DNA from 3 places in the Paenibacillus sp. LS-5 genome. Region 1 is predicted to be linked to each of the others. Evidence: predicted binding sites of a transcription regulator. Region 1 holds the regulator's gene; each other region holds the start of a gene.
The links. Region 1 encodes LexA, which represses DNA repair genes until DNA is damaged. Its sites were predicted from a motif close to CGAACATATGTTCG; they were not measured.

Region 1 (6,463 bases):
GAGATCGAATGGGATATTTACCGGACACAGGTTCACGAATGGGAAAGAGATCAGTACATGACTCTTTACTAAGATGTAGTTGCCCTTGACGCCTTTGGCGTTGAGGGCTTTTTTGCTGTGGAAAATGATTGTGATTTATCATAGTAGCCTGCTTCAGAATATGTTATGTAATGTATAGATCTGAACATCCCCACGCCAAGTCCCCACTGCGTGGAGTCTTTTTAAGGAGATACTCATGAAAATCCATGTGTTGGTTCAAAAGACAGGACTTACTGCTCCAACCATTCGCTATTATGAGAAGGAGGGAATTCTGGATCGCCGCTATGTGCATCGGGGAGTTAACAATTACCGGGATTATGAAGAAGATATAGTAGGGGAATTACTAATGGTCAAAATGCTTCAAGCAGCCGGATTCACATTAGCGGAGCTTAAGGAGCTGAACCAGGCTGTTGGGGGAGAAAGCTTGCGCGTGAACCGTAAAATAGCGTTCCTCCGACACAAAATGAAAGAAATCGAACGTAAAAGGAGAGAACTGGAGCAAGTACAGTCCCTCCTTGAAGATAGGTTGGCTACCAAAATTTCATTACTTGAGACTTTAAACAATAGAGGTGCGGAGTGAATAATACTTTTTCTTATTGGCGGCATTTGGTCAGTCACTGTGGAAAAAGTAAAGCCCCGATTGCCGGGGCCGTTCATTTGAAATCAGGATTTAGCATATTTAATGATTTCATCAGGAATCTCTGTTTCGCCTAGGATTGATTCGACTGCCTTCCAAGCTTCAGCGAACTGCTTACCAGTATAATTGGTGCGGCTGCTTCCCGGGTTTGAGAGTGACATATCAAAAACGATATACTCACCTTCCTCCTCAATCACCCTAAAGCTGACGGCACGGTCCTTTTTTTGAATTCGTATTTCTTCCAAAGTGCATTCTCCTTATCATCCAGTCTGGGAACAAACTAACTTAGTCTTATCAAATCTAGGGAAGAAAGGCAAGTCAAGTCATGAAATTGACATGCAAATCCAGGAAAAGCAACTTCCCATTAAAAATTATTAAAAATGAATAATACTGTTATTTTAATAAATTAAGCTCGCTAAAAAACGTTTACATATTGTTCCATGTGGCTGTATACTACCTATAGAATGAAATTTACACCCTTGCTCTGATTAATGGACACATAAGCGTGGTATTTAAGTAGGTAACTACTATTAGTATTCTAGTGAACTACTTGCCTCAAGGAGTATTGCTGAATTTTGATTTTTACATAATGTGTTTGAAAACATGTGATTTATGAGAATAAGAATCAGGAGACAAGGAGGAGCTGTTTTGAAATCAACATATAAAGTTCTGACGAGTGATGCCGATTTGTTCGCGGCAGCTCTCGCTCAAGTTAAAGTATACGTCGTCCAATTGATTGAGGGCAAACCCCATGTCATTGCAGATTATGCCGGACCTGTGCAAAGATGGACGCCTGAAGATGTACTTGTAGCAGGGATGTGTTACAGCCGGGAAGGATTTGAGTTCAGGGTCCGTGTACCGAAGAAGCAAGAATAGTCTAATAGAATTAGGACGTTTGCGGACTTACATAATGGATTTTGGCGGGCGGCAAACACATTAATCCGGCGAATGTTATATCCATTAAGATTAAGGAAGTTTAAACAGACTGTATGAGCTGCTGAATAGCGGCTCTTTTGCTGTTGCTGTGGATTGTGTCGACAGAACGCGAAAGATATCTTACTATAACGGACGGTTAATGATGGATGAAGGATAATGGAAGCCTGTAGGATTACTGAGGCAGCAGGAAACTGGCGGAGCAGGTATCAATTCTTGCGGGGCTGAAGACTAATTAAGAGATGAACCCGGATATGAGCAAGTCTGTGGTAAGGCACAATGCTCCCGGGTTTTGAAAGTTATAAGAAAGGTCGCCGGGAGGACATTAGCCGATTACTGCTTCTATATGTAGTTATACGCAGGTTTTACATGAAGTTGAAGGACGTTATTTGCTCAGCATAGACAATCAGCTGTTTATATTCAATTTCAGTAGCGAAGTTGGCGAATGGCCGTACAACGACATTATCCAAAACTACGAAATTGTAATTGAAAGTCTTTTCAGGATGTTCTGCACCTAAGTAGGAGATGTATTCATCAACAATGACATCATCCATCAATGATTTGAGATTAAATACATCCTCATTGCTGTTAGTCGTTGCTACATTACCTTGGATGCTGCCGAAGGCTGTAAGGATATTAACCTTGCGTTCCCCATGATTATTGTTGAGTAGAAGATTGGAGAGCTTACCTAATGCATCGACTTTAAAATCGACATGTGTTCTAATTTTGGATTGATTCAAACCAGACACTTCCTTTCAAGATTTAATTTGCCAATATACAGGTTTCGACATATTAACTCAGAATTCCTGTTAACGTGAGAAAAAAATGTTTGAACATGACAGGGGTGTCCCGAAAAAGCCGTGAAATGGCTGCTTGGGACGCCCCTTTGTTTTACAAATAGATGTAATGTTGACACTTGTGTGGGTGCTCTTCGAACGGACTTTAGTTCCAATCACTGTTGGCTCCAAATTTTATTTATTCCCTAATGGTTACACGGGTTCCAACAGGCACTGTTGCTGCAAGGAATAACACATCTTCATTGTACATACGGATACAGCCATGGGATACCCTCTTACCGATGGAGGAAGGGTCATTGGTTCCGTGTATTCCGTAATGAGGCTTGGATAGGCCCATCCAAAAGGCTCCGAAAGGGCCGCCGGGGTTTTTCTGTTTGTTGATAATGGTATATTCTCCGACTGGAGAGACGGACAGTATCTTCCCGATCCCGACAGGAAACCCTCTAATTACAGTCTCATTGTCAAGTAAATAGAGCATTCGCTGGGAGAGATCGGTAATGATCCGATAATTGGGCATCTTGGTCAACACTCCTTTTATCATCAGGATATGATCGGAGTGTAGGGAGAGTTCTGGTATATTTGTTTGATCAACCGGAGCGAACAAATGTTCTTGTAAGGATAGACAGGCATGTAGAACGGGAGAGAGCCATCCATTGTGATGAATGTATAAAGAAAATAAGGAAACAATAGATAACTAAAGAAAAAACTGCTCCGCTAGACTGCGGAACAGTTTCATTAAGAGGGGGCTAGTGAATATCGCGGAATAGGCCTATAACTCTGCCCAGGATCGTAACACGATTCAGACGAAGGGGCTCATAAGCCGGATTCTCCGGCTGCAGACGAATATGGTCTCGTTCCTTGTAGAAGGTCTTAACTGTTGCCTCATCTTCTTCGGTCATGGCTACAACGATATCTCCGTTATCTGCAGTCTGCTGCTGGCGGACGATTACATAGTCACCATTCATAATGCCAGCATCAACCATACTGTCACCTAGCACAGAAAGCATGAACACTTTATCATCACCTACATAATGAGCCGGCAACGGAAAGTAATCCTCAATATTCTCTGTTGCTGTAATCGGTACCCCGGCGGTAACCTTTCCAACGACTGGAATGCGTGTTACCGTCTGAACGAACTGATGAACATTCTCGGAATCCTCTTGTCCTAGCAATTCTATTGCCCGTGGCTTCGTAGGGTCACGGCGGATAAGACCTTTCTTCTCCAACCGGTCCAGGTGACCATGTACCGTGGAGCTGGAAGCCAGTCCTACAGCTTCGCCGATTTCCCGGACAGAAGGCGGATAACCCTTGCTGCGGACTTCGTTACGAATAAATTCCAGGATCGCCAGTTGACGACTCGAAATCTTTGACATCGGAATCAACCCCATATACTATGTTTGGGAAAATTATAACATAGAACTTCCGTTCGTACAAACATAAGTTCTAAAATGATAGAAAGAGTAGATGGGGGCTGAGAATAGTTATTTTGGGCAGAAAATGAGTAGTGAAATATAAGGGAACAATTGTTCGAAGAAATGTGTTGATCAAAACACATGTTCGTGTTATATTGATTTTGAAAGTAAGAACAAGTGTTTGGAGGTCGGTTAATATGTTAAAGTACAGTACTTACCGTAGTATTTACGACGAGGTTCATGAGGACCATACAGCCAGAACCCACTCTGCTTCTTCTGATAGACTAGATAATATTCTTTTGTCCTTAGTGACATCATGCCGAGGAATGTTCCATCAGGACACTCTGGTTAAGGTGGCCTTGATTTTTCTGTTAGTGATTTCGGGATTTACCGTGGTAGGTAATGTTTTTGCAGGATCGGTGTTGCCGGCCAAGCAGGAGAAGAGAGTTGTTGTTGAACGCGGGGACACACTTTGGAGTATTGCACTTAAGAATAAACCGGCTGATATGAAAACGGCTGTATATATAGAAGGAATTAAACGGTCAAGCGGTCTAGAGAATAGTAATATCAAGGCCGGAGATGTGCTGAGCTTACCTGTATATTAATATTAATGAAGTACCTATAGACAGATACCAGGAGCTTTCAGGGAGGAGACCTTGACAAGCTCTTTTTCTCATGGCAAAGTTAGAATGAATTTATAGGGAGGGGAACATATTGAACATTGACGAATTGGTCGCCCGTATCAATGAATTAGCACGCAAACAGAAGAGTGACGGCCTGACTGAGGAAGAACTCACCGAAAGAGCCAAGCTCCGGGAGATCTACCTGGGCAATATCCGCAGTAACTTCCGTGCGCAGCTCAATAACATTGAAATTGTGGACAAATAAGTACATGAACAAGGCAACAGGGCGAGAATAAATGAGGCTTTGTTCCTTTTCATAGATATAATTGGATGACTAGGGGGAACTAACATGGCCCGTTCTTGGGAAAGAATGGTTCAACGTAACACACAGCAAATTAATAAGCAACGCAAGAAGCAGGGGAAAGAATCTATCTATGCTTCAACGACTTCTGCCGCTGCAAAGAGCGGTGATATTTTTAGAGGCCGCAATATCGTGTTTCCTGTAGTGTTGGTAATGCTTGGCCTAATGTTTTGGGTAGTTGGCTCAATAGACGAAGCTAAGAACAGCGGCATTCTTGCCAACTGGCTGGGAGTTGTACTCTATTTTCTGCTCGCGGCATTGCTGTTTTTCCGACGTCCCTATTTGAAAGTTGAACGTGCCAGACTTTCTACTATTAAATACAACCGTGAACGTCATCTTCCTGCAGCGGATATTGAGAAGATTACCGTAACACGTGGCGCAGTTTCCATTAAGTACAAAGGCAAACGCACACAGTGGGTATTCTCCAGGCTGTTCAACCGTTATGACATTAATGCTATGGCCGAACGTTTGGAACAGTTCGCCAAACAAAATCATGTGGAATACGTGAGCGAATAGAAAGATACATCCAGTATAGGGAGAGGGAGAACTATAATGCCGATTTCCGCCGTACTCTTTGACCTTGATGACACATTGCTCTGGGATGAACGAAGTGTTGAAGAAGCCTTTCGATATGCCAGTGAAGCAGCAGGTGAATCCGTCGATCCTAAGGAGCTGGAAGCAGCTGTCCGCAGGGAAGCCAGGAATCTGTATGAATCATATGAAACGTTTCCGTTCACCAAGCTAATTGGAATTAATCCATTTGAAGCGCTATGGGGGAATTTTACAGCTGGGAAGCAGCATGAATTCCGCCAGATGGAGCAGCTTGCTCCTGTCTACCGCAAAGAGTCCTGGCGCCGTGGACTAGCTGCACTGGGAGTGGAGGATGAGGCACTTGCGGCAAAGCTGGCAGCTACATTTGCTACAGAACGCCGCAACCGGCCTTATATCTATGATGAGACTCTGCATGTACTGGATGAACTCAAAGGTAAGGTGAAATTGCTGCTTTTGACGAATGGGTGCCCTGCATTGCAGCAGGAGAAGCTGGATAGTGTGCCTGAGCTGATTCCTTATTTTGACCACATTGTTATTTCGGGGAACTTCGGTAAAGGCAAGCCGGACAAAGAGATCTTCACCCATGCGATGGAGCTTCTCGATATTTCTCCTGAGGATGGAATTATGGTTGGTGATAAGCTGACTACAGATATTCTTGGCGGGCTCAGTGCTGGTCTGACTACCGTATGGATTAACCGCACCGGCAAAGAAACTGATCCTGATATTACACCTGATTATCAGATTGAACATCTCAGTGAGCTTCTTCCACTCGTGAAATCTTTATAGGCCTCTTCCAAGAGTCGTTATCCTGACTAAGTCGGGATGCGGCTTTTTTTATGCAAGAATATTTATTTGATTATGCAATTTGATATGATCAATGTCACAAAATGAGGCAGGAAAAACAGCTTGATTACTGATTATCTGAGTATTATGTGTATAATAGTAAAGAAATGCTTCACAGTATGTCAGTATCATATTATCCTAACTTGATTCGGGGGAACTCCAAATGATCAATCAAAGGAAGCTGGCAGCGTGTTTATCGGTAATCATTGCAGCAACTCTTTCGGGCTGTTCTGAAGGTGCAAAGTCGGAGTCTAATATGCATTCTG
Region 2 (6,463 bases), on a different contig from region 1:
GCTGTAGCCACAATTGAGGTATCTGTAAGCTATCCTTTTAAGGATTTATCACTGGAGCGCAGCTTCGATGGCATCTATAAGTTGGGTGACAGTGAAAGTTTACTGACGGTCAAGGCCAAAGTCACTGGCGGAGAATCAGCCACTTCTGTGAAAGATGTGACTGCCGATGCGGACTGGACCAGCTCCAGTACCAATGTGCTGACTATTGATGATGGAAAGATCACTCTTAAAGGTGAAGGGACTTCAACCATCACAGCTAAATACAAAGGGTTGACTGCTACCTTCAAAGCCGTGGTACAACTGCCTTATTCGGCGATTATCCTGAAGGCGAAAGACACAGCTGTGAAGGAGCTGGAGCTGCTGGTTGGGGATTCCCCGGTTCAATTAACCGCGATGACCAAAACATCGGAGAGCAGCCCCGAGATTAATATTGCTAAAGATGCCACCTGGACAACCTCTAATGAGAGTATTGCGAAGGTGGATGCCGGCAAGATTACAGTTCTGGGAACCGGTAAGGCTGTCATTACGGCAAGCTATCTGGGTATTTCCAAATCGGTGGATGTCTATGTGCGTGCACCTTATGAAGCGCTGCTCCTGACGCCGGATAGCGATCAATTCCTCTTCCTTGGAGAAAGCCTGAAGGTTAAATCTTCTGTACGGGATGCTGTGAATTCAACAGTCAATCAATCTGTAAATACGGTTTGGAGCTCCGACAATCTGCTGACAGCAACGGTTATAGCCGATACAGTGGCTTCAAATGATGCCGTAGCTACCATTACTGCTAAAGCAGTGGGAACTACAGTCATCAAAGGTGAATACCTTGGCGTAAACAAATCGTTCAAGCTGACTGTATACCCTAGTCTTACAGATTTGACCGTAGAAAAAACCGAGCAGGAGCTATACACGGCGGACTCTGTAAGCCTGCCAAAAGTTAGCGGAACGAAATACGATGGAACGAAGCTCGACATCAGTGATCAAATCGAGTGGACATCCGCTAACGGAGATATCGCTCTGGTCAAGGACGGCAAGCTTGTCGGCGGTAAAGCCGGCACGGTAACCCTGACTGGCAAGATTAAGGAAAATGCGGCAGTAGCATCTTCCTCAGCTGTCCGTGGTAAGAGTGTGGAACTGAAAGTGACCGTTCTGAATAAAGTGCTCGTGCTGATCGGGCCTGAGGATGCAGTTGGACTGGTTATTGGAGAAGAGGATCCGCTGCCTGCAGTTCAGGCAGTGCTTGAGAACGGGGACGAGCTGGATGTCACTTCGGCGATCAAGTGGGAGCTTAGCGGCAGCAATGCTGTGATCAAGCAATCCGCAACTGGCAAAACCCTCAAGGGATTGGCGAAAGGCTCTGCAACTTTGAAGGGAACCTATTCGAATAAGACGATCAGCATCCCGGTGACTATTGAACAGAAAGTCGTGAAGCTGCTTGTAGAACCAAGCACACTTGAAATGAATATTAAAGCTTCTAAAACGATTAAAGTGACCGGAACCTTCTTGAACGGAAAAACAGCTAACTTCTCTAGCGCTATGAATTGGGTATCCTCCAATCCAGGTGTGGCTACAGTGAAAGGATCATCTGTAAAAGCTGTTAGCGAAGGTACAGCGACGCTCACCGGTTCCTACCAGGGAATTACGGCAACGGTCAAAATCACCGTGGTTCCTAAGCTGACCAAGCTTACCGTGAGTGAAACCAAGCTGAATCTGGCACCGGGTGTTTCCAAGCCGGTGATAGTAACTGCTTTGTATGATACAGGTAAGACTGTTATTGTTACTGGGAATACCGTTTGGACTAGCTCTAATTCTTCTGTGGCTAAGATAAATGATTCCGGATTGATTACCGGAGTGGGTAAAGGGACAACCTCTATTAAAGGTAAGTTCAACAATAAAACAGTAACGGTATCTATTACAGTAAAATAGTAAGCATATCCGGTTGAATCTGATCATCGGATGTCTAACATTAAGACCTGTTAATCCGCCTATATGAGGGGTTACAGGTCTTTTTTTCTTGAAGCATGAACTAGCATTAGAACTGTAAGGCTGATTGAAGTATAATGGTACAGCGATAATGCCTTTTCGGACTACTATGCCTGCAGCCGTTTCTCCAGCCGGGTCCATACCGGCAGGTAGCACAGCGGCAGCACGCCAAGTGAACAGACGACATTGAAGATCGTCTGAGCATGGGCAAGCTGGGCGGCAGGACTGCCGCCCATCCAGGCAGACAAGGATTGCAACGGCTGAATGAAGGGCAGGAACAGCAGGGCGCCGCCCACATTCAGCGTGACATGCGATCCGGCGACGAACTTGCCGGTAGCCGAACCGCCGATGGCGGCGATTACGGCGGTGACGCAGGTGCCGATGTTGGCACCCAGCACAACAGCGATGCCCAGCTCCGGCGGCATTACGCCGGAGCTGGCGAGGCCCATGGCCATGCCGATGACCGCCGCGCTGCTGTGCAGCATCGCGGTCAGGCAGGCTCCGGCGGCCAGGCCCCAGAGCGCACTGGTAGCCGCATGGTCAAGGAACCAGCGGAACAGGCCGCTGGCCTGCAGCGCGGGTCCAATAGACTGCATAACCGCTATGCCCCAGAGGACCATCGCGAACCCGGCCATTGCCAGGCAGATGAATTGCAGAGGTACGGCAATTCTGCGACTGGATTCCGCTATCCGTGAGCCTTGGGAGGGCAGCTCGCCGAGCATGACGGCAGCCGCCCATAGACAGAGCGACACGATAAGCAGCGGAGCGGCCATCGTACTGATCTGCAGGCCGATCAGCTCTGTGGTCAGGCAGGTACCAATATTACTGCCCAGAATGATGCCCAGCGTCCGGGCATAAGTCAGCAGCCCGGCATTCACCATGCCGATGGTGAGCACTGTTACAGCGGTGCTGCTCTGCAGCAGCGCCGACAACAGGCTGCTTGCAATCAGGCCTTTTAGGGGCGTGGAGGTTGCCTGGTGCAGACTTCTCGTAAGCAGAGGGCCGGCGAGCCTCGCCAGTGCAGCTTCCATCAGCTTCATGCCGGCGAGAAAAATCACAAGACCATATAGGACTGGGAACAGCAGATCACGGATCATAGGGACAAGCTCCTTTGAACGGGGTTGTACACCAATATATGAATGCAGTGAAGTGGACATGTATACTAATCATTAACAAGAACAGGGAGTTGAAGGTATTGGCATCAGTTATTCTGGAACGCAGCCGTAAAAAAAGACTGGAGCAGGGTCATCCGTGGGTCTATGCAAGTGAAGTGGCATCCGTAGACGGAGATCCGCAGGCTGGCGGATTGGTGGAAGTGCTTAATCATCAAGGAAGATTTCTCGGGACAGGGTACTACAATCCTGCTTCGCAGATTCGGGTAAGAGTTCTATCACAGGGTCCGCTGGCCGCAATGGATACTGCCTTTTTTGCCGGGCGGTTTGCGGATTGTCTGCGCCACAGAGAACGGTTTCTGCCGGGAGCGGATGCATACCGCCTGGTGTATGGGGAAGCGGATTTCCTCCCCGGTCTCATCATTGACCGCTTCGGTGATGTCCTGGTAGTGCAGCTGCTGACACTGGGCATGGACAAGTGCCGCGAACAGATTGTACAGGCACTCGTAGAAGTTGTGGCGCCGCGTGGTATTTATGAGCGCAGTGATGTGAGTGTCCGCGAGCTTGAAGGACTGGAACAGAGAACCGGCGTGCTGTACGGAGAGTGCCCTCGTCATATAACGGTGAGTGAGAACGGCCTCAAAGTGATTGTAGACATAGAAGAAGGGCAGAAGACCGGATACTTTTTTGACCAGCGGGAGAACCGGGCTTCCATTGCTCCGTTGATCCAGGGCTGGGGTGGACGCAGTGGTATTACTTTGCAGCAGGTTGCAGCAGAAGACGGATCCCTCCAGACTCTTCCGGTTAACAAAAGCGGTAAACCGGTTACCTTCCCTTATTGGGATGGTGCAACAGTACTGGAGTGCTTCGCTCATACCGGCAGCTTCACTCTACATGCTTGCAAGTACGGGGCCAAGAAGGTCACCTGCCTTGACGTATCCGCCCATGCGATCGAGAGCGCCAAAGCCAACGCAGAGCTGAATGGTTTCACAGACCGGGTGGAATTTGTGGTCGACGATGCTTTTGCTTTCCTGCGTAACCAGGTCAAAGGCCTGGAAGAACGCTCTGAGCGGGCCACCGGCAGAAGTGAGGCCAAGCCTGGCGCTAAAGCTGCGGTCAAAGCGGATACCGCCAAACCGATGACAGCCGGAGGAGGGCGGACGTGGGATGTCGTTATTCTGGACCCGCCTGCTTTTGCCAAGACCAAAAGTGCGGTGGCAGGCGCCTGCCGCGGTTACAAGGATATCAACCTACACGGCATGAAGCTGGTCAACGAGGGCGGCTACCTCGTAACGGCAAGCTGCTCCTATCACATGCAGCCGCAGCTGTTTCTGGACACCATCGCGGAAGCTGCCAAGGATGCGGGTAAAGTGCTGCGTCTGATTGAGTGGCGCGCTGCAGGCAAAGACCATCCGCAAATTCTCGGTGTGGACGAAGGCCACTACTTGAAATTTGCCATTTTTGAAGTGCGCAGCAAATAGATCTGAATACAAAGAGTCCCTCCCTGCCGGAGGGGCTCTTTTTGCAATATGAGAATCCAGAAAATGATAGATTGGGATATGCAAAGAATGGCAAACGTATGTTCTAGCTGGAAGAGATGTGCTATAATGTTGGGACGGATTCCTCTGAATTTTCACCTATAAAACTAGTGAATGATTGTATAGCATATTTTATTATCATACTATTTCTCTGCCATGGAAGGGGTCTGCTGTGATGACAGTACACTTTTTGATTGGCCGCTCAGGCAGCGGCAAGACTACGAAGATATGGGAGGATGTCTCCTCCCGCCTCGAAGCAGAACCGCTGGGCGCTCCGATGATTGTACTGGTCCCGGAGCAGGGCTCATTTGGTGCAGAGCAGGGATTGTTGAAGACGGGAAAGACGAAAGGAAGCATTCGTGCCCAGACACTGAGCTTCTCGCGGCTGGCGTACCGGGTGAAGCAGGAGACCGGAGGCAGTGCCAGTCTGCCGATCAGTGAGGAAGGCAAGAAGATGCTGATCTACAAGATCATCAGCCGCCATAAGGAAGAGTTAAAGCTGTTTGGTCAATCAAGCGACAGACCGGGTTTTGTAGAGCGGCTTAGCCAATTACACACGGAACTGAAACGCTGTTGCCTGGGCACTGCTGATCTGGAGGAGCAGATCGTCCGTATGAGAGATTCGATAGGGCGAAGTCCCATTCTCGCAAGCAAGCTGGATGATGTGCATATGGTGTTCCGCGAGTTGGAACAGGAAATGTCCCGGCTGTACATGGATGACGAGGACCGGCTGGCTGAGCTGGCTGAACATATTCAGGATTCTGCTTATATTCGCGGTGCGGAAATCTGGGTGGACGGTTTTCACGGCTTCACAACGCAGGAATTTGCCGTGCTGCGGGAGCTGATGCAATATGCCGCAAAAGTTACGGTTGCTCTGACACTTGACCGGATCTACCCTTCGGGGATACAGCCTCATGAGCTTGAGCTGTTTCATCCCTCAGCTGTAACCTGTATCAAGCTGCGCGGAATGGCAGAGGAGATGGGTCTGACGGTATGGGATGAACTGCTGGCACCGCCGGTGCTGCCGCGTTTTGCCGGAAGTCCGGCTCTAGCCCATTTGGAGAAGGGGTTTGGCCGGCGAATCCGCTGGAGCGGTGCGGCTTCAGAGGTGGATGATGCCATTACCCTTACTGCGGCAGCATCGCGCAGAGCCGAAGTAGAAGGAAGTCTCAGGGAGATGCTTCGTCTTGCCCGTGAGGAAGGTGCCGAATATAAGGAGATGGCAGTATTCATGCGCAATATTGCCGATTATGAGCAGCTTGTGGTTCCCCTGTTCCAGGACTACGGAATCCCCTTCTTCCTTGACCAAAAGATGAATGAGCTGCATCATCCGTTAATAGAATTTATCCGCTCTTCGTTTGATGTGGTGCGCAGACGTTGGCGGTATGAAGATGTGTTCCGCTGTGTGAAGACGGAACTGCTGCTGCCGATGGACAACAGTGTGACGCGCGCGGATATGGATGCACTGGAGAATTATGTGCTGGCATGCGGTATTCAAGGCCACCGCTGGACGAATGGCCGGTCCTGGAAAGGCATTCCGAGTCTTTCTCTGGAAGGCGAGAGAATCGTGGATGAAGCACTGCTGGCAAGAATGGAAGCCTGCCGGGAGGTCATTACAGGTCCGCTTCAGGCTTTTGAGAAAAGGGTCAAAACAAGCCGCAGCGGTCTGGAACTGTGCAAGGCGGTATATTTTCTTCTGCAGGATACGGATGCCGCACGCAAGCTGGAACAGATGAGTGCCAGAGCATTGGAACTGGGGCGTCCTGAAGCGGCCCGTGAGCATACCCAGCTATGGGGAGCGGTGCTGGACCTGCTGGATCAGATTGCTGAGATGAT
Region 3 (6,463 bases), on a different contig from region 1:
TGCTGTTCTCCATCTCCGTAAGGTGCTTCCAGTACCGCTTGGGCATCAGCGAGGAACGAAGGCGGTCGTTCTTGCGCTCGCGTATGCCGATGGCGTTGTAGAATCCTTGCCACAGGCGGCGGTATTCTTCTTCTGCTGCATCGGGTGCAGGCGGTACCCATTCATCGAGCGGAATAATGGCCTGCTGTCCAGGCTGGTGGATAAGGGCCATGCGGTGGGTTGCGTCGTAGATCATGAAGCTCTCGCCATGGAACCGGTCGCAGAAATGATCCTGAATGACAGGCAGCACGAAGCCTTTGGGCTCAATGACTGCCGCCATAACTGGTCCATATACGGAGAAACGCACAAAACCCAGATACAGGTGAGCTTCCCGATGAAGCTGCTGGACTGCCTTCCGCAGAGCGTTCACCGTATCATCGGCAAGCATATCCATCACCTTACGGCCATGAGTGAAGCCGAGATATAGGAAATTCAATAGAAGCAGCTCCCTGTCCGGCACGCAGGACCAGAATCCAAGACGAACCCACTCCTCTGCCTCCGGGCAGATGCGGAGCGGGATGGACTTCAGCACCCGTTCTGCTCTGCTGATGTCCGTATCAATCCATTTGGATTCCAGCAGCAAGCCTTGGTCTTCTTCATCCGAATGTATAGCGAGCGGGGTTTCTTTCCATTGATAGCTCTCAAATACACAGCATAGCAGACCTTCAAAGCTCCCGTCGTAGGTATAGGCCAAAGCGGCTGCCTTAAACATCAGGGCCATTCGCCTCCCTTAGGGGCAGCAGCTCCTGTTGTCAGCACAGCTTTGCCGGTAGCGGGAGCAGCAGAGCCTGCTGTCAGATAGGAATCGTCAAATAGAGTGAGCTGCTCATACTGCGGCGGCTCGACTCCGGCGAGCTCCTGTCCGGACATGAGTGAGCGGAGCAGGGTGTGCTCGCCTACTTTTAAGCCTTCCAGCATTTTTCCCTTACAGGTTATGAAGAATTGGGCACGTTTAAGCACTACACCCAGCTTCTTCAAGGCAGCGAAGTCCAGGGTTCCGGCCCGGCGTGCCTTCACGATCCGCTGAGCACTTCTTACCCCGATCCCGGGCACCCGCAGCAGCTGCTCATATGGGGCACGGTTGATCTCAACCGGGAATTGCTCGCGGTGATTCACCGCCCAGCTGCATTTCGGATCCAGCAGCGGATTGAAGTTGGGAACGGCTTCATCCAGTAATTCATGAGCCTGAAACCCGTAGAAACGCAGAAGCCAGTCAGCCTGGTAGAGGCGATGCTCCCGGAGCAGCGGCGGTTTGGTATCCAGAGCAGGCAGAAGTGAATGCTCGATTACAGGGGTATAGGCAGAGAAAAAAACGCGCTTCAAGCCATACTTCCGGTACAATCCTTCGGTGAGGGTCAGAATGCGGTAGTCCGTATCGGGTGTAGCTCCGACAATCATCTGGGTGCTCTGGCCGGCGGGGGCGAAGCGGGGAGCGTGGTTATATTTGACGAGATCCGAGCGGTTCTCGTTGATCTTTTCCTTGATCAGGGACATGGGCTTCAGAATGGAGGTTTTGCTTTTGTCAGGGGCCAGCAGACCCAGGCTTTCTTGGGAAGGCAGCTCGATATTGACACTCATGCGGTCGGTCAGCAGGCCAAGTCGGGAAAGCAGTACTTCATCTGTACCGGGAATGGCCTTCACATGGATGTAGCCTCCGAACTGATAAGTGTTCCTTAGCAGATCAAGAGCGGCAATCATTTGTTCGGTTGTATAATCGGGACTTCGCATAATACCGGAGCTGAGAAATAAGCCTTCTATGTAATTACGGCGGTAGAACTGCATGGTCAAGTCTGCAAGCTCCTCCGGTGAGAGTGCGGCCCTGGGTGTAGGGTTAGATTTACGGTTCACGCAGTACGCGCAGTCGTATACGCATCCGTTAGTCATCAGCACCTTAAGCAGTGAAATGCAGCGTCCATCGGCTGCGAAGCTGTGGCAGATGCCCATGCTGACAGCATTGCCCATGCCACCGGACTGGCTCTTGCGCTCGGAACCGCTGGAGGTGCAGGCTACATCATATTTGGCCGAAGCCGTTAAAATCTCAAGTTTCTCCATCATATCCACGCAGAATCCCCCTCATACGGGAAATTATATACCGAACACTTGTTCTTGTCAAAAATCAGACGCATTCTGTCCCCTTTTGGACTGGAATTTTGATCTGCAATGTACAAAAGTTTGCCTTATGTATATAATAATAGGAACATAAGTTCCTATATTGGTTGTTGAATGGAAATTAATAACTCCCTACATTATAGGCATATAGAAACACAAGGGAGGCATTAAATGTGAGTACAATTGAATACTATCGTCACGAGCTCTACCGGATTGCCTGGCGTATGCAGTATCGTGCCAAGAGGGATTTCAAGCGGGAAGTTCCTCTTGCATCCAGTCCAGAGCCTCTTACTCCTTCATTCTCCGAACAAGCCGATAACAGATTATTAGTACAGCAGTATTTAAACGGACTAACGTCAGAAGTGGGAAAGAAGGTCATATGCGCAATCTATCTGGCAGATAAAACAGAAGCTGAGGTCGCCCGGCAATTGAATATATCTCAACAGGCGGTGAACAAATGGAGAAAGAAAATGATTCAGGAATTAAGTCAGAAGATGAATTCCTAGGTTTGCTTGAACGTCTTCAGAAGGATAATGATGAGTCGGCTACCCTTGCATTATTGAAGTTTTTCGAAAAAGATATGGTACGGTTAACCCGTCTGCTGCGGATGCCCAAAGAAGATGCCATACAGACTATGAAGGTTGAGCTACTGGAGTGTTTTAAAAGAAAGAATGGATAAGAATCAGCAGGGAGCATGCGCTGTTCGGCAGTGCTCTCCCGGCGGGAATGTATGCGCATTCCTTCTTGTGCTATAATAGCAACTAATAGTTATGGAAATGAATCTATTCGTTGTTGTCTTGAATACTGGAGTGGGAGTGTTGAAGGGATGAGAGGGTATAATATATGGCGTCCATTGATGCTGATCATGGTTGCGCTGGTTACGAGGACATTAGTGAACAGTGTGTGCCTCATGTTCGGCATGTCCCCTGGTTCGGCAAGCAGTGTCGCTATGATAGGTATGATTATTGCCGCGCTCGTGATGTACAACCGGATGATGAAACAGCGCCGGAAATAAATATAGGATTGGGACTGACACTTCACCTGTTGATGCGGGCTGCCGGAGAGATCCGGTGCATGCATGAACGGGTTACTTGTGTTGATTATATAATTGACGAACTCATCTCTATAACAATACCTTTGATTCTTGAAAGGGGATTCTTTATAGTAGAAGGTATGCATGGGCTCGCGAGATTCCAGAAATCTCAGAAGGGACATAGAACCTTTTTAGAGAGTCTGCACTGGATAGGAAATCACAATCAGGAGGAAATGAAATTGACTACACAGAGTTTAGGAGTTCCACTAGAGGGTTTTGCAGAATTCAGCCGGACCGTAGGTGCGGAAGGCGCGGTGCTGCTGAGAAATGAAGGCCAGGTGCTTCCGCTGCGCGGTGGTGAAACCGTTTCGATTTTTGGCAGAACCCAGGTGAATTATTACCGCAGCGGTACAGGCTCAGGCGGAAGTGTGCATGTCTCATACACAACCAATCTATTAGATGGACTTCGCAGCAAGAAGAGCCTTGCTGTGAACGAAGAGCTGGCGGGAGTCTATGAAAAGTGGATTGAGCACAATCCTTTTGACAATGGCGGCGGAGCCTGGGCTGCAGAGCCTTGGCATCAGAAGGAAATGCCATTAACTGATGAGCTGGTGTCGCAGGCAAGAAGCAAATCGGACAAGGCGATCATCGTCATCGGACGTACCGCGGGAGAAGATCAGGATAATGCAGACGCGCCGGGCAGCTACCAGTTGACGACAGATGAGCAGACGATGCTGAAGCAGGTAACGGGTTATTTTGAGCAGACGATCGTCGTGCTGAATGTCTCGAATATTATTGATATGAGCTGGCTGAATGATAATAGCTATAAGCACCCTATTCCGGGCGTGATATATTCCTGGCATGGCGGGATGGAAGGGGGCAATGCCATTGCCGACGTGCTGGCTGGTGAAGTGACGCCAAGCGGCAAATTGACGGATACCATTGCTTATTCAATCCAAGACTATCCTTCGACTGCTAACTACGGCAATGAATTCAAAAACTTCTATCAGGAAGATATTTATGTAGGGTACCGTTATTTTGAGACCTTCTGTCCGGACAAGGTTCAGTTCGAGTTCGGCTACGGGATATCCTATACCACATTCTCCATTGAGCCGGATGAAGCCAAGCTGGTCAGTCAGGCAGGCAAGCTCTCCGCTCAGATCGGGGTAAACGTAACGAACACGGGAACCACTTTTGCAGGTAAAGAGGTTGTGCAGGTCTATTACGAAGCTCCGCAAGGCAAGCTGGGTCAACCGGCTAAAGTGCTGGCGGCATTCGGAAAGACCGGGCTTCTTCAGCCGGGAGAGTCGCAGCATCTGACGGTGAGCTTCCCGATCCATTCGATGGCCTCCTATGATGATGCCGGCGTGACCGGATATCCTTCAGCCTATGTGCTGGAAGCGGGAACCTACCGTATATATGTGGGAAGCAGCATTAAGAAGGCATCAGAAATTCTGGTAGAGGGACGCAGCGGTTATGTGCTGGAGGCTCTTGAGGTGGTGGAACAGCTTCAGGAAGCACTGGCGCCAACGGAAGGGTTCACCCGGATGATGCCTGGAGCGCGCAAGGAAGACGGTTCCTATGAATTAGTATACGCTGCCGTCCCTACGCGCAAGGTTTCGATGAAAGAGCGAATCGAGCAGAATTTGCCCGAAGCACTTACGCAGACGGGGTACCAAGGCTATACCTTAAGAGATGTGCATGACGGAAAAGTAGAGATGACTACCTTTATCGCCCAGCTGAGTGATCAGGATCTCGCAGTAATTGTGAGAGGCGAAGGAATGAGCAGTCCGCTGGTTACACCGGGTACAGCGTCGGCATTTGGCGGTGTCAGTGATCAGCTGTTCAGTTACGGCATTCCGGTAGCTTGTACCGCAGACGGCCCTTCCGGGATCCGGATGGACAGCGGACATAAGTCGACTCAGGTTCCAATTGGAACACTGCTTGCGGCAACCTGGAATGCAGATCTGGTCGAAGAGCTATATGTCTTGGAAGGCCGGGAGCTGGTTAGAAACAGCGTGGATACTTTGCTTGGACCGGGGCTGAATATCCGCCGTAGTCCGCTGAATGGACGTAACTTCGAGTATTTTTCAGAGGATCCTCTAATTTCAGGAATGTTTGCGGCAGCTTGCACGCGCGGGATCATGAAAGGCGGCTCGAATGCCACTCTGAAGCACTTTGCCTGCAATAACCAGGAGAAGCACCGCAGCAAGGTGGATGCCATTGTATCAGAACGTGCTGTCCGGGAGATTTATCTTAAGGGCTTTGAGATTGCGGTAAAAGAAGGCGGAGCGAACTCGATCATGACCTCCTATAATCCGGTGAACGGACATTGGGCAGCTTCGAATTATGACCTGAATACCACGATTCTCCGCGGAGAATGGGGCTTCCAGGGCATTGTAATGACGGACTGGTGGGCCATTATGAACGATGTTGTAGATGGGGGTCCGGCGGACCGCAAGAACACGAACTGGATGGTCCGCGCGCAAAATGACTTGTACATGGTTGTAAGCAACTATGGTGCTGAAGTCAACGCCTATGATGACAACACTCTGGAGTCGCTGGATAATGGTTCCCTGACCCGTGGAGAGCTGCAGCGCTCTGCTATGAACATCTGCCGGTTCATTATGAATGCTCCGGTATTCACAAGACCTCATGTGAGTGAGGAGACGGTGGAGAGCTTCAAGGCGAATCCTGCCCTTTCGGCAGAACAGGCGCAGTCTCTGGCGCAGAATGCACAGGTGAAACCATCCGTAGCAGGGTCGACCTTCGTACAGGTGGAACAAGCAGGTGAATACCGGATTATTGTGGGTATTATGTCCACTGAAACCGAATTGGCGCAGAGCGCATGCAATGTGACCCTGAATGGCCAGACGATGGCAACCATTCAGACGAACGGTACGGACGGCAAGTGGATCAGACAGAAGCTGGTGAAGGTCGAACTGGAAGCCGGCCTGTATGAGCTGAAGCTGGATTTCGTCAAACCGGGCCTGCAGATCGACTGGATTGAATTCAAGCAGGTGTAAGCAGCATTGTTTGGATAAAGGGAAAAGAGAGTGCCTTTAATGGGTACTCTCTTTTGTTGTTTTCAGCAGGGCAATAAAAGGGGATGGGTGGAGGGATTTGGAGATATTTGTCGAATTAACTTAGGTATAGCTTGCATGTGAAGGAGGTGAATCCCGGTGCTGTTGTCGAAGGCTTGAGCAGACGCAGACATAAGCATACGGGAGAAGCAATGTGGAACTGGCTGAAAACATCCAAAGCACCAGCGATCGAAGAGGG

Region 2: the regulator LexA is predicted to act here: its motif matches at 4,662-4,675, upstream of addB (helicase-exonuclease AddAB subunit AddB).
Region 3: the regulator LexA is predicted to act here: its motif matches at 2,133-2,146, upstream of AC0MA3_RS16585 (putative DNA modification/repair radical SAM protein).

What each region holds. Positions count from the first base shown of each region.
Region 1 covers NZ_JBWAVA010000001.1:699,711-706,173, reverse strand. The annotation lists gene glnA (type I glutamate--ammonia ligase) at 1-72, shown strand, start outside; gene AC0MA3_RS03235 (MerR family transcriptional regulator) at 236-619, shown strand; gene AC0MA3_RS03230 (hypothetical protein) at 703-921, opposite strand; gene AC0MA3_RS03225 (hypothetical protein) at 1,325-1,552, shown strand; gene AC0MA3_RS03220 (hypothetical protein) at 1,975-2,349, opposite strand; gene AC0MA3_RS03215 (L,D-transpeptidase) at 2,585-2,923, opposite strand; gene lexA (transcriptional repressor LexA) at 3,153-3,779, opposite strand; gene AC0MA3_RS03205 (LysM peptidoglycan-binding domain-containing protein) at 4,016-4,423, shown strand; gene AC0MA3_RS03200 (DUF896 domain-containing protein) at 4,533-4,706, shown strand; gene AC0MA3_RS03195 (hypothetical protein) at 4,791-5,318, shown strand; gene AC0MA3_RS03190 (HAD family hydrolase) at 5,355-6,140, shown strand; gene AC0MA3_RS03185 (FixH family protein) at 6,361-6,463, shown strand, end outside.
Region 2 covers NZ_JBWAVA010000002.1:113,618-120,080, forward strand. The annotation lists gene AC0MA3_RS03820 (Ig-like domain-containing protein) at 1-1,920, shown strand, start outside; gene AC0MA3_RS03825 (Na/Pi cotransporter family protein) at 2,085-3,074, opposite strand; gene AC0MA3_RS03830 (class I SAM-dependent rRNA methyltransferase) at 3,173-4,570, shown strand; gene addB (helicase-exonuclease AddAB subunit AddB) at 4,803-6,463, shown strand, end outside.
Region 3 covers NZ_JBWAVA010000011.1:24,117-30,579, forward strand. The annotation lists gene AC0MA3_RS16580 (TIGR03915 family putative DNA repair protein) at 1-751, opposite strand, end outside; gene AC0MA3_RS16585 (putative DNA modification/repair radical SAM protein) at 751-2,094, opposite strand; gene AC0MA3_RS16590 (sigma-70 RNA polymerase sigma factor region 4 domain-containing protein) at 2,322-2,654, shown strand; gene AC0MA3_RS16595 (hypothetical protein) at 2,606-2,827, shown strand; gene AC0MA3_RS16600 (hypothetical protein) at 2,975-3,163, shown strand; gene AC0MA3_RS16605 (glycoside hydrolase family 3 C-terminal domain-containing protein) at 3,415-6,207, shown strand; gene AC0MA3_RS16610 (guanylate kinase) at 6,345-6,463, shown strand, end outside.